Regions from separate parts of the Anaerobacillus sp. QJM3NY_32 genome, predicted to be linked through region 1. Evidence: predicted binding sites of a transcription regulator. Region 1 holds the regulator's gene; each other region holds the start of a gene.
What was found. Region 1 encodes LexA, which represses DNA repair genes until DNA is damaged. Its sites were predicted from a motif close to CGAACATATGTTCG; they were not measured.
Positions count from the first base shown of each region.

Region 2: ruvA (Holliday junction branch migration protein RuvA) is a predicted target of LexA. The motif match lies at 1,918-1,931, and genes of this name have one in related genera.
Region 3: AC0VYH_RS04085 (SPL family radical SAM protein) is a predicted target of LexA. The motif match lies at 1,623-1,636, and genes of this name have one in related genera.
Region 4: AC0VYH_RS18775 (YhjD family protein) is a predicted target of LexA. The motif match lies at 1,839-1,852, and genes of this name have one in related genera.

Region 1 covers NZ_CM149684.1:1,969,745-1,972,881, reverse strand. The annotation lists gene AC0VYH_RS10485 (YneB family resolvase-like protein) at 1-615, opposite strand, end outside; gene yneA (cell division suppressor protein YneA) at 619-939, opposite strand; gene lexA (transcriptional repressor LexA) at 1,091-1,714, shown strand; gene AC0VYH_RS10470 (hypothetical protein) at 1,965-3,137, opposite strand, start outside.
Region 2 covers NZ_CM149684.1:2,929,559-2,932,695, forward strand. The annotation lists gene AC0VYH_RS15430 (DUF2905 domain-containing protein) at 81-278, opposite strand; gene ruvB (Holliday junction branch migration DNA helicase RuvB) at 281-1,279, opposite strand; gene ruvA (Holliday junction branch migration protein RuvA) at 1,292-1,894, opposite strand; gene AC0VYH_RS15445 (BofC C-terminal domain-containing protein) at 2,022-2,558, opposite strand; gene AC0VYH_RS15450 (YebC/PmpR family DNA-binding transcriptional regulator) at 2,661-3,137, opposite strand, start outside.
Region 3 covers NZ_CM149684.1:748,449-751,585, forward strand. The annotation lists gene AC0VYH_RS04070 (citrate synthase) at 1-26, opposite strand, end outside; gene AC0VYH_RS04075 (LysR family transcriptional regulator) at 142-1,020, shown strand; gene AC0VYH_RS04080 (hypothetical protein) at 1,161-1,562, opposite strand; gene AC0VYH_RS04085 (SPL family radical SAM protein) at 1,674-2,504, shown strand; gene AC0VYH_RS04090 (S1C family serine protease) at 2,564-3,137, opposite strand, start outside.
Region 4 covers NZ_CM149684.1:3,600,022-3,603,158, reverse strand. The annotation lists gene AC0VYH_RS18785 (HPr family phosphocarrier protein) at 225-479, shown strand; gene clpP (ATP-dependent Clp endopeptidase proteolytic subunit ClpP) at 686-1,270, opposite strand; gene AC0VYH_RS18775 (YhjD family protein) at 1,435-1,821, opposite strand; tRNA gene AC0VYH_RS18770 (tRNA-Arg) at 2,124-2,202, shown strand; gene AC0VYH_RS18765 (hypothetical protein) at 2,367-2,645, opposite strand; gene rpoN (RNA polymerase factor sigma-54) at 2,838-3,137, shown strand, end outside.

The sequences.
Region 1 (3,137 bases):
ATAACGTCTATGTACCGTTGCTTTCGAAGCGTGATGTCCAAATCCTTTAAGCGTTGCAGCTATCTCATTAAACGTAAGACCACGGTTTCGTAGATTAACAATTTCTTCGATTGGAACTTCCACCCGCTCACGCCCACCTTGATTTTGATGGCTGAGGTTTCGCTGTGGTCGATAGCCTTCTTTAACCGCCTTGTCCATTCCACGTTTAATTTTCAGATTATGAAGCTTGCGCTGAAATTCTTCAACGATACTAACGATCTCAAGAACCATCGAATCAGATTCCGACAATTGAAGTTCTCCGTTTTGATTCACTGTATAAATCGTCCCTCCATATTTATGGACGGCATGTAGAAGAGCGATCTTTGCATTCCCTCTCCCAAGTCTTGTTTCATCTTGAATGAGCAATGCCTCAACATGCCCCTCTTTCAATAAGTCAAGCACCTCAAGTATGCCATCACGATCAATGTCATACCCGCTGTGCTTTTCTTCAATCAAGCGCTGTATAATAAAACCTGACTGTGATGCAAATCGTTGTAGTTCTTCTTTTTGCCTGGCAAGAGAAGACTCCTGTGCTTCTTTCTTTGTGCTTACCCGACAATAAATAACGGCGTTCATACTTTATTCTTTACCCCCAAGTGCGGTAGCGTTCGCTTCAACAGGGATGATGAGAGTATCTCCTGCTGTAATTCGGTTTGCATCAATGCTATTCACTTCTTCAACCCAACTGACGAACTTCCGATCAGACAACTCATGAGCAGTACGGTATTCTTCCGCAATTTCTAAAACAGTATCTCCCTGCTCCAATTGTACCGTTGTATAACGATCATACTCCTCAGCTGCAGCTGTTCGCAAAGATAGAAACACAATAATTAACACAGCTACAAAAGATATAATGACAAGAAAATCAACTCCAGACAAGCCCCCAGCTTGCTTTCTCATCCCAATCACCCCATATGCGAATATTTGTTCTGTTTTTAGTATATCAGAACCTCTGTTCGTGTCAACTAATTTCTTCGAACTTATGTTTGTATGCGAACAAAAATTCTGGTATACTACTAACAAATAGATAGATTGGAACGAGGTGCCAGATATTATGAAACTATCAAAGCGTCAGCAGGACATTCTGGACTTTATTAAAGTCGAAGTTAAGCAAAAGGGTTATCCACCCTCCGTAAGAGAAATTGGCGAAGCTGTTGGACTTGCTTCAAGCTCCACTGTCCATGGCCACCTGGCAAGACTCGAGAAAAAAGGGTATATCAGACGAGACCCAACAAAACCAAGAGCCATCGAAGTGCTTGGTCTTGATGAAACGATCGATATTCCTCGTCAACATACTGTAAACGTTCCCGTCATTGGTAAAGTAACTGCTGGTCAACCCATCACTGCCATTGAAAATGTAGAAGAATACTTCCCGCTTCCAGAACAGTTTGCACAGGATGAAGAACATACCTTTATTCTAGTGATTGAAGGGGATAGTATGATCGAAGCTGGTATTTATAACGGTGATATGGTTATTGTGAAGCAACAACCAACTGCAAATAACGGTGATATTGTTGTCGCGATGACAGATGAAGCTGAAGCAACTGTTAAACGATTCTTTAAAGAAAGCAACTACTTCCGACTTCAACCGGAAAACTCATCGATGGAACCGATCATTCTTGATTCCGTTTCTATTCTTGGTAAAGTAATTGGGGTCTTTCGCTCCATTCACTAGAAGCGCTGCGTGCGCTTCTTTTTTTATGTTATATAAGCTTTCTGGGCTATATCAATACGAGCTTCTTCTCTTCTTTTATTTATTAACCCCTCCGTCTGTGTAAATGATCGCAGTTTGAAGAGCATAGGGGTGTAGCTTTACATTACAACCAACCTCACCTACCTACTTTTAACTCTTAAAGGCTATACAAAACCGCCCTTCATTTAAATAAAGGGCGGTTTTGTATACTTCTAACATAATTCTTAAACGGTTACTTTTCAGCAGCCTCTGAAGCCGCTATAACTAATTCAACTGTTTGATCTACTGTCGCCTGACGGAACTTTTGGAACTCATCAGTGATATAAACGGAAGGATCTTCAGGATAGTACTCCTGAGCGGCTACGTGAAGGTGTCCACCCGGAATATCATAAGCTCCTATCCCAATTCGCACGCGATTGGATCGGTACTGACTTTCATTCGATAAGTAGCTTCCGCCTCCTCCTTTACGAGCTTTTGATCCTTCAGTCGGACCCCCTTCATGGCACTCATACGGTTTATCACGATATTCTGGTGCGAGCCATTCGCATACTTCATCGCCTCTTTCTACCGGCCATGGTCCAGTATTGGCTGCAATCATTTCCTTGTAAGGAAGCGTTGTTTCAATAAATTCCGGCAGTTTTTCAGGCATCGGCCAATTGCTCACTGTCGGAATAACTTCTGAGCGATCTTCAAGAGTGTTTCCAACCCCTGTGCGCCATCTCCCGGCAAACCCTTCGATGGTCATAGCTTTTGGACCACCTTGACTGATTGTCATCATGAGATCCACCTGCTCTTTACTATTAACCAGGTAAGGTCCAAAAGTATCTTCAACGATTCCTTCATCAAAATCATCCCATCGTACCGGAAAATTCGCTGCTTGAATAAAAGCTGGACCTTCTTCCGTCAAAACGACTTTCCCATCCATCTGAAGCGCTGCAGCGCCAGAAGGGTTTGATCTCCTAAATTCCTGTTCTAAACGGTATGGATCAAATCCGCTTACTAAAATACGCTTAACTTTCTTCCCTTTTGGAAAATCAATAGAAGTAATTCCCCTTGACGTGTACTCTAGTTTCTTCATCAGTTCTTCTTGCTTTTTCTCCGTTACTGTATATGAAGGTTCCCATTGCCTGAGGGCAGCAGTCATATGTAATCGAGTCCAATAAAGCGGGCGATCATCATAACGATCTAGTTCCCCTAAATCATTTCGTTCTCCCTGAGCTCGAGCAACAGCCGTCTCCCACAGCTTCTCACCATGCTTTTCGATCACTTTCTCTGCTTTTTTTACACTTTTCGCTTTGCACAAATCCTCCTTAAATTCATCCGCAAAAACTGTAAACTCCGCCTTATCCATAATTTGCTGTGGGATTGGGGCACCGTCTTCCATTCGCTGCTCCTCTGGTGTTAG
Region 2 (3,137 bases), 960 kb from region 1:
CACAGCTCTACCTGTTGGCGCACCCTTAAGGGGCAGTTCCCCTTCCACCATGTTGAAAATGGCGTTTGGAAAGCTGCCCCTTATCTGAACTTACCTATAATAAAAAAGAGTAAAGACAAGGCAATACTAATGACTATTGAGGTTACAATCGGGAAAAAAAACGTAGTGTTTCCTTTTTTGATTACGATGTCACCAGGTAATTTCCCAATAAAGGACCACAACACACCAATGGCCAAAAAGGCGATCCCTAAGATAATAAACAGTTTTGAAATTCCCATTGCTATTGAGGAATCTCCATACCAAAGTGATCGTATACCTGATGAGTAACCATACGTCCACGAGGTGTACGCTGAAGAAATCCAATTTGAAGTAGATAGGGTTCATACACGTCTTCAATGGTATGACTTTCTTCACCAATCGTTGCTGCAATTGTATCTACTCCTACAGGACCTCCACGGAATTTCTCTATGATGGCTAATAGAAGCTTGTGATCGATATGATCAAGTCCAAGAGGATCGACTTGCATCATCTCAAGAGCCTGAGAAGCAAGTGAGTGCGAAATGACGCCATCCCCTTTCACCTGTGCAAAATCCCTTACACGTTTTAGCAAGCGATTGGCAATTCTAGGTGTCCCTCGCGATCTTCGAGCAAGTTCAACAGCAGCAGCGTGGTCCATTTCAACATCGAAAATGTCAGCTGTTCTCATTAAAATAGTTTGAAGTTCATCTTCAAGATAATACTCTAATCTACTCAGTACGCCGAAACGATCTCGTAAAGGCGCCGTTAATAGTCCAGCCCTTGTCGTAGCGCCTACTAGGGTGAACGGTGGCAGATCCAAACGAACAGATCTTGCCGTTTCGCCTTTTCCTATTACAATATCTAGACAGTAGTCTTCCATCGCAGGATAAAGAACTTCTTCAACACTTCGAGGTAGTCGATGTATTTCATCGATAAATAAAACATCCCCAGGTTCAAGGGCGGTTAATATAGCTGCAAGATCACCAGGTCTTTCAATCGCAGGACCTGATGTTGTACGCAAATTCACTTCCATCTCGTTTGCAATAATGGCTGAGAGAGTCGTTTTACCTAGACCAGGAGGGCCGTACAACAGCACATGATCTAAGGGCTCTTCACGCATTTTAGCCGCTTCAATAAACACTTCAAGATTTCGCTTTACCTTTTCTTGTCCAATATATTGACTTAATCGCTGAGGACGGAGGCTATATTCTACGGATGAGTCGTCACCGACCTGCTCTCCTGATAGAATTCGATCTTCCACTTTACTCCCTCCTTATTGCTTCAGCATAAGCTGAAGGGCTTTTTTAATATACTGATCTGTCGTTAGCGTTTCTTCAACTAGCTTTGGTTTAATCTTCTTAATTTCTCGTTCAGCATACCCAAGAGCTTTCAATGCTTCTAGCGCTTCTTCTAGCTCATGAGCACCCTCTTCTTGAACTTCATCCACTGCAAACAATCCCTCAGTGGGAGCGCCAAAGCCTTTAAGCTTACCTTTTAGATCTAGAATAATTTGTCTGGCAGTTTTCTTACCAACGCCAGGAAACTTTGTTAGAAATTTCTCATCTTCCATTTCAATGGCACTCACAACTTTATCAGGTTCACCAGTCGCTAAAATGGCCACAGCTCCCTTAGGACCGATACCGGAAACATTTAGAAGCTTCTCAAACAAAAGTCGCTCTTCCCGTGTTGGAAATCCATAAAGGGCAATGAGATCTTCTCTAACGTAATGATGCGTAAAAATTTGAATCGATTGATTACGGTACTTCTGAAATTCAAAAGGATTCCCACAATAAATTTTATATCCTATCGCATTCGACTCTACAACAATGTATTCTGTATCAATATATTCAACCGTGCCTTTAATATATTCTATCAAAGCTACTCTCTCCCCTGTACATACGAACATGTATTTCTATCTCTCCATTCTACCATAAAAAGATGAAAAGCGGAGACGAGCGTTTAGAAACGGAGATAAGCGTCTAAATCAAAAGAAGAACCTGCCCTTACTGGACAGGTTCTTCTTTTTTAATTTTAGAAAAAGACTGGATGACGTCTTCAAACTGATACCATGACTCTACTGGAATTCCTTCCATAAGCTGCTCTCTTCTTTGACTTTCTAGCTTTCCTACATCAATTTGAAAAAATGTTTGAATGACTTTCTCTTCTGCCGGAATTCCATCAAATATCGTAAGAATGCCATCCTCTGTTAATCCGAAATGTCCATTTTGTTTACTCGCAGGCGAAATATCTTCTAGATTCCGTTCAAATATCATTCGTCCTTCTTCCTGATCTACAAGTTGCCAATCAGCGTATTGACTCCAAAAGTCTTCCATTGCCCATATGGTTTCATATACAGATTGGTTCGTTGAAACACCGTCCGCATAATTTGTTCTCAATACAACTTCAACAACTAGTGGTCCTTTTTCTTGAGTTTTGGTTCCTGTAACCGGTGATATGCCATCTCCTTCATAAGCCACGGCCGATGTTCCTCCAAGAACAAGAAGTATACCTAATAGAAGGAGTGGATAAAGGCTTTTCATATGTTTCCAACACCTTTCTTCCATTTTCAAGAAGTTCATGCCGTTAGCGTTTCCATTTTATTGAGGAATATGCATCAAAAAAAGCTACAGAAAAACTGTAGCTCACAATTGATCATAAACATCATCATTTATTTCAGCATTATGATAAACATCTTGCACATCATCGTTATCTTCAAGCATATCAATTAGCTTTAACATATGAAGCCCATCTTCCTCTTCTAGTGGAGCATACGTTTCTGGAATCATCGTGACTTCAGTGGAAGAGAAACTTAATCCGCTCGCTTGTAATTGGTGCTTTACATCTTGGAATTCCTGGGGATCGGTATAAATCTCATAAGCATCCTCATTTGTTTCCATTTCTTCAGCCCCGGCTTCAATAACCTGAAGCATCAATTCATCTCCATCGAGATCATTTTCGGAACGATCGATCACAAGGAGACCTTTTCGGTTAAATAAGAATGAAACACAGCCATTTTCGCCCATATTCCCTTTATTTTTACTAAAGGCATGACGCACATCTGCTGCAGCTCGATTTTTATTATCGGTAAGTAGTTGAACCATAATGGCGGCACCACCTGG
Region 3 (3,137 bases), 1.2 Mb from region 1:
ATTCCTTCTAATCCGGCATGAATCATAAACTCAACTCCATTTCATTCGTCTTGTATCTAGTGTATCGATTCGATATGATTATGACTAATAAATAATTACTGAATAATTAATAGAGAAACGCTATCAATAAGGGGGGTAAGAATGAATCTAAACTGGTTGAAAACATTTGTCACAGCTGCTTCGTATGAAAATTTCAGGGAAACATCTGAAAAACTCTATCTTGCTCAACCTACTGTTACGGTTCACATTCAACAACTCGAAAAGCAGATTGGCAGTAAGCTATTTATGAAGAGCGGTAGAAGAGTGGTGCTCTCCGAAGCAGGAAGACAATTTCTTCCGCATGCCAAAGAGTTAGTTGAACAGTATGAGACTAGCTTACGTCATATGAACGGGTGGAGGCAGGGGTACCATCGAAAGTTGACGATTGCTGTATCTCCTTTAATTGCTGCTACGGTTCTACCTAATGTCCTTCAGCAATTTATGAAAGCTTATCCATCGATTGAGGTAGTTGTAAAAGTAAGTGAGTCTAATGAAATTGGAGAGATGATCACCAAAAATGATGCAGATTTCGGTCTTTCAAGAATGAAATCTTTGCAGGCATATGTGAAAAATGAACAAATTGGAGCCGATCCAATTGTTTTAGTTGTGCCACACGATGGGGGAGATGCGGAAACAAGTCTGCCTTTAACTTTAAGTGAGTTTTGTTTGAGATCAACGTTACTCACACACAATCATCCTGATTATTGGGAAGATCTTTTAGTTGAACTACGTTCTAAATATGACGGTGTTCGAACGATGGTTGTATCCCAAGTACACATTACAAAGCGATTTATTGAGGAAGGGCTTGGGTTCTCTTTTTTACCATGGTCATCTGTTCGGCGTGAGGTATTTGAAGGGAGAATTCTTCAAGTCGATACTGAGGAAATCAAACTGTCTGAGGTTCACACATACATGGTCTATCAACATCTTTCGGAGGAAACAGAAATATTTAAACAATTTATTGAGAAAAGCATGAATTAAGCCCGATCAGCGTCCTGATCGGGCTATCCTCTTATTTTCCGAGTGTGAAATAAGAGTGTGGGATGGTTGCGTGTCATAGATCCTAACGGCTAGCTTACACGCATGAGTAGTATGTGCGAAGTAAAATAAAGTATACACATTTAGTAAGTAGTTAGTCCCCAAACTTTCCACCCCTTTTCTTCTTTAGAAGCAAAGAGGTGCATGCGCACGGGGAGTTGAGAAGATTTCTTTGTGACGAGTACATCAATAAGGTAAGTGTGATTTGCGACTTTTTTTTCACAGGTTTTAACGGCTGGCGCGTAATAGGGTGACTTCTTTTTTAAAGGGGACATGCTAATGATTTGCCATGAATTTGTATCGGGAGTATTGGCCATTAAGCCTGAAAGAATCGTTGTAGCTTTCGTTGTAAGTCCTTTTGTTGATGCCGATTGATCTAGTGATGTTGGACACTTTCCTTGAATGAGCTGAATCGGACCAGCTGCATAAGCATGAATTGGTAAAAGAAGAAGTAAGAAAAGGAGACAGCTTACTGTACGTTTCATCAATTTATACCACCTTTCACCTTTACCGTGCCCGCTTAGTGAAAAATTATTCGTAATAATCGAATACATGTTCGGTTTATGGTACACTAATGGAAGAAGGAGGGATCGCCATTGCAGCCTTCAATTCAGAAGCGAACATCTCGGTCTATTTTAACAAAAGGTAGTGGATTTCTTAATGGATATAGTCACACTCTGAACCCTTACGCTGGATGTGCCTTCGGTTGTTCTTATTGCTATGTAAGAAGAATGCCTATTGCCCTTTTTAGGGAAGAGGATTGGGGAGAATGGGTAGATATTAAAGAAAACGCTGTGGATCTTGTGAAAAAAGAGATTCCGAAAGCTCGGAAAAAAGGAGAAGTATCGATTTTTATGTCTTCTTCGACAGATCCTTATCAGCCTATTGAATTTAAGACTGATTTAACAAGAGGATTACTTGAGGCTATGGTAGAAGAAATGCCTGATTTTCTATTTCTTCAAACCCGCTCTCCACTCGTCACTAGAGATATTGATTTGTTAAAAAAATTCGGCAAAAAGGTTCTGGTCAGTATGACAGTAGAAACAGACCTTGATTCAGTGCGCAAAATTTTTGCGCCATCAGCACCGCCAATTGCAGCAAGGTTAAAGGCGCTACAAACGTTACGAGCAAACGGTATTCCTGTACAAGCGGCAGTGGCACCACTTCTCCCGTGTTCTGAACATTTCCCTAAGAAGTTAGCTGAAGTAACGGATCGCCTCACGCTTGATGACTTTTTCATGGGTGATGGGAGCGGTGGTAAAAGAACAGAGCAGCTTGGCATTCGTAAGCTCTTTGAAGAAGCGGGTCTAGAAGGTTGGTATCAACGTAAAGCCTATTTGAAAATAAAGAAGCGATTACAGGACTTTTTTCCTGATAGCGCCATTTATATTTCTCAAGAAGGTTTTTCACCTCCAGACGAGGGCTAGTTTAAATAAATAATAACAAATAGGCTAGAGAATGTACCTCTAGCCTTATGTTGCCTACTTTACTTTAATTTTTCAGCCTTACCACTTAGAATTTTCAATTGGTCATTTTCATAACCAACCTGGTAAGTGACGTTGTATAGAGAAGTTGTTGTCTTCTTATCCTCGGTTCGTTCTTGTGCTTTAATAGTAGCTGTTACCTTTACTTGATCATTCGTTTGATTTAAACTTCCGGTCATATTTGAAACTTCCACGTCAAGGGTATGGATATAGCCACTTCGAAAATCTTCATACAGCATTTCACTCTGCCAGCGACTGCCAAGTAAGGAGTAGCCAGTGACATAGTCTTGAGTAGACAAGCTTTCATAGAAATATCCAATAAGATAGGTAGCATTATTTTTAAAGTCTTCTCCTGTGAGTCCCTGTGGTGTTGATACTTCTTCCTTACTTTCATCATCTACCGTTATTTCTACTGGGTCATCAGACCAATTTTTAATTTGCTCAATAACGTTGGGGAGCGGAATGCTAAAGCCGATTGCCCCTGAGTCTGTTCCTGCGGAATTAATGGCGATTGCCTCTCCTGTATTTGCATCAATAAGGGGACCTCCGCTGTTACCTTTTGTAATGGGGGCAGAG
Region 4 (3,137 bases), 1.6 Mb from region 1:
ATTTTTCTTAATGAAAGCATTGGAAATAGCGTTTTTCTAAATTTTTCACCTTTCGAGATAGCGCTTACTTTTTTAGGTAATTTAACACTTTAGTAAATTTAAAATCGAGAGGCCACAAAATGAGCTATCATAGCTTTAGTTTGAAAGTGGCGAGTGCAAGGGAAACTGGTATAGCGCTTCTGGTGTTCTGATCGACTGTTTTAAATAAGGGGAGGAATGAACAAGTGATTCAAAAAGAAGTTGTGGTTACTTTGGATACAGGATTACAGGCACGTCCAGCAGCTCTGTTTGTACAGGAAGCAAACCGATTTAACTCGGATATCTTCCTTGAGAAGGACGGTAAAAAAGTTAATGCCAAAAGCATCATGGGCATCATGAGCCTTGCTGTTGGTACTGGTTCTTCTGTTATTTTAACTGTTGATGGTAATGATGAAGAAGATGCGATGTCTTCATTAATTGATTTTATTCAAAAAGATTAGCAAAACCTGGCTGTGTGCCAGGTTTTTGTTTTGCATTAAATTGTTAACGTTGCGAAACATTCTTAAGAGAATAGAGTTATAGAGAGTGGGATCATCCATTGTGGTTCATTGGCTGCTCAAATAGCAGATGGTTCAAAAACAACGCCTATTCTAAGAAAGAAAAAGCCTTTCCCAACAATGTAGGGAAAGGCTTTTTAGGGTCTATCTTATGCTTTCTTTTCCATTACTTCATCAATCAAGCCGTATTCTTTCGCTTCAGTCGCTTCCATGAAACGGTCACGATCTGTGTCGCGATCGATTGTTTCAAGTGGTTGACCTGTGCGCTCAGAAAGAATTTTGTTTAGCTTCTCGCGCATTTGGATGATGCGTTTTGCGTGAATTTCAATGTCAGAAGCCTGACCTTGAGTACCACCGAGCGGTTGGTGAATCATTACTTCACTGTTTGGTAGAGCATAGCGCTTACCAGGTTCACCAGCAGCAAGTAGGAAGGCACCCATTGAAGCAGCCATACCGATGCAGATTGTTGATACTTTTGGCTTAATGAATTGCATAGTATCGTAAATCGCCATACCTGCAGTGATTGAACCACCAGGGCTGTTGATATAAAGTGAGATGTCTTTATCTGGGTCTTCAGCAGCAAGGAAAAGAAGTTGTGCAACGACTGCGTTTGATACGTTGTCGTCAATTGCTGTTCCTAGCATAATAATACGGTCCTTAAGAAGACGAGAATAAATGTCGTACGCTCTCTCACCGCGGTTTGTTTGTTCAATTACCGTTGGAATTAAAACCATTTTAAATTCCTCCCTTATATTTGTGGAATATGTAGTTGCTGTATGTTCATCATACCTAAAAGGTCAGTATAGGTCAAATGAAGTGCTGTCCTATTTTTTAATCGATGAAAAGGGTTTGATTTTTCTTTAACCACATACACCCATTTTCCCCGCATCCCTTTATTTTAAACAGAGCGAATGTTCCTTTTTTTTAATCGATCGTCTGCTAAAAAGTAGGCTAAAATTCGTCTTTCTACCTGATTACGTATTTGAATGGAAGAATAGCGGTATGTTTGATTGTAACCTCGACAATATACTTTGCAAATCACAACATCTTCTTTCGTATCTTCTATATAGACGCGGATTCCTCTATCATGAAGCATTGCTTTTGCCCATTTTAAGTCAGAGGAGGCTAACGTTATAGCGGCATGAATTAGTTCCAGATAAGGGCGCGGAAGTTTCATTTTCGAATGGTTCACCCATTTCGTGTCAATTTCCAGCACTCTTTTCAGGTAAGGAAGTAAGAGGTAGTTTCTTAATGCCTTCGTTTCTTCTTTACTTAATTGGAACATGATCATCTCCACCTAACAGAACATATGTTTGGTATAACTTTACTATGAGACAGGTGAGACGTCAAGAACTGAAGCGATACCTTTTCTATGATATGAATGAAATGTTTGGATAATAGCTTTGGCCAATATTGTTAATACCTCACCGTTCACCAGAGTAAAAAAGCAACAGCGTTCATTAACATGGTATAGATAAAATGCTCTTATACACTATTGATTACTCATTGATCGTCACTTGGAAGCTATGAAATTCACCTTGCAAAAAAAGGGGGCATATCGTATAATAATCCTTGCGCTAATGAAGCGCGCCCGTAGCTCAGTCGGATAGAGCGGTGGTTTCCGGTACCGCGTCAGTCGGGGGTTCGAATCCCTCCGGGCGCACCAATTACATAATTCCAATCCCTTTCGCTAGTGTGAAGGGGATTTTTTTATGATAAATGTCATCTTTGTTCGCTTAGATCCAGGGAATGAATAATATCCTTCATTTTGAACAGAAAAAAAGAAGAGTAGAACTCGTCCACTCTTCTTGCGATCAGTCTTACCTTCTATCAGGGCTTATCTTTGTCATCGTCATGTCCTTTGCTGATTGCTCCACTCATCGTGTGTTTGAAGCCTGAGTGCATTCCAGTAGCGCATAGTCCAAGCCATAATCCTATAAAGAAGGCTTTTTTGAAGTCTTCCGGTTCAACATAAATGTGGCTCATTACAATTCCGATTCCAATGGAAAGAATCGGTAAGAACCTTACCGGAAAACCAAACACCTTAAAAAGGTGTACAACTCCAATGATGACTGGAAGCAAAGCAATTCCATATACAGCTAAATCCATGGCATTTGCCTCCTTTTTCTCTCTCTATAAGACAGTTTATGTAGAAATTTGACTAAGGGACGGGCTATTTCATCATTTTCTTTAAAAATGGTGTCAAAATCCCCTTTTAAAAAACAGAAAATTCTGGTCATTTTCATTTTTTTCATACCATAAAATGAAGCGATATAGTATGATGAAGGTGGAGGGATTGCGATGGAATTAGGATTGATACAAAAGCAGACAACGAAATTAGTCATGACAACCCAGTTGCATCAAGCGATTTCTATACTCCAATATTCTACGGTCGAATTACTGGAGTACGTGAAAGAACAGGCTCTTGAAAATCCATTAATTGAATTACACTCCCCTTCATGGGATGGTGGCGTTCGTTCTTCAAAACGCTCTTATGATACGGGGCTTAAAAAAGATCCACTCGAATACGCTGAAACAAGAAAAAGTTTGCATGATGAGTTACACGATCAGGCGAGGTGTCTACACTTTCCACGTAAAAGG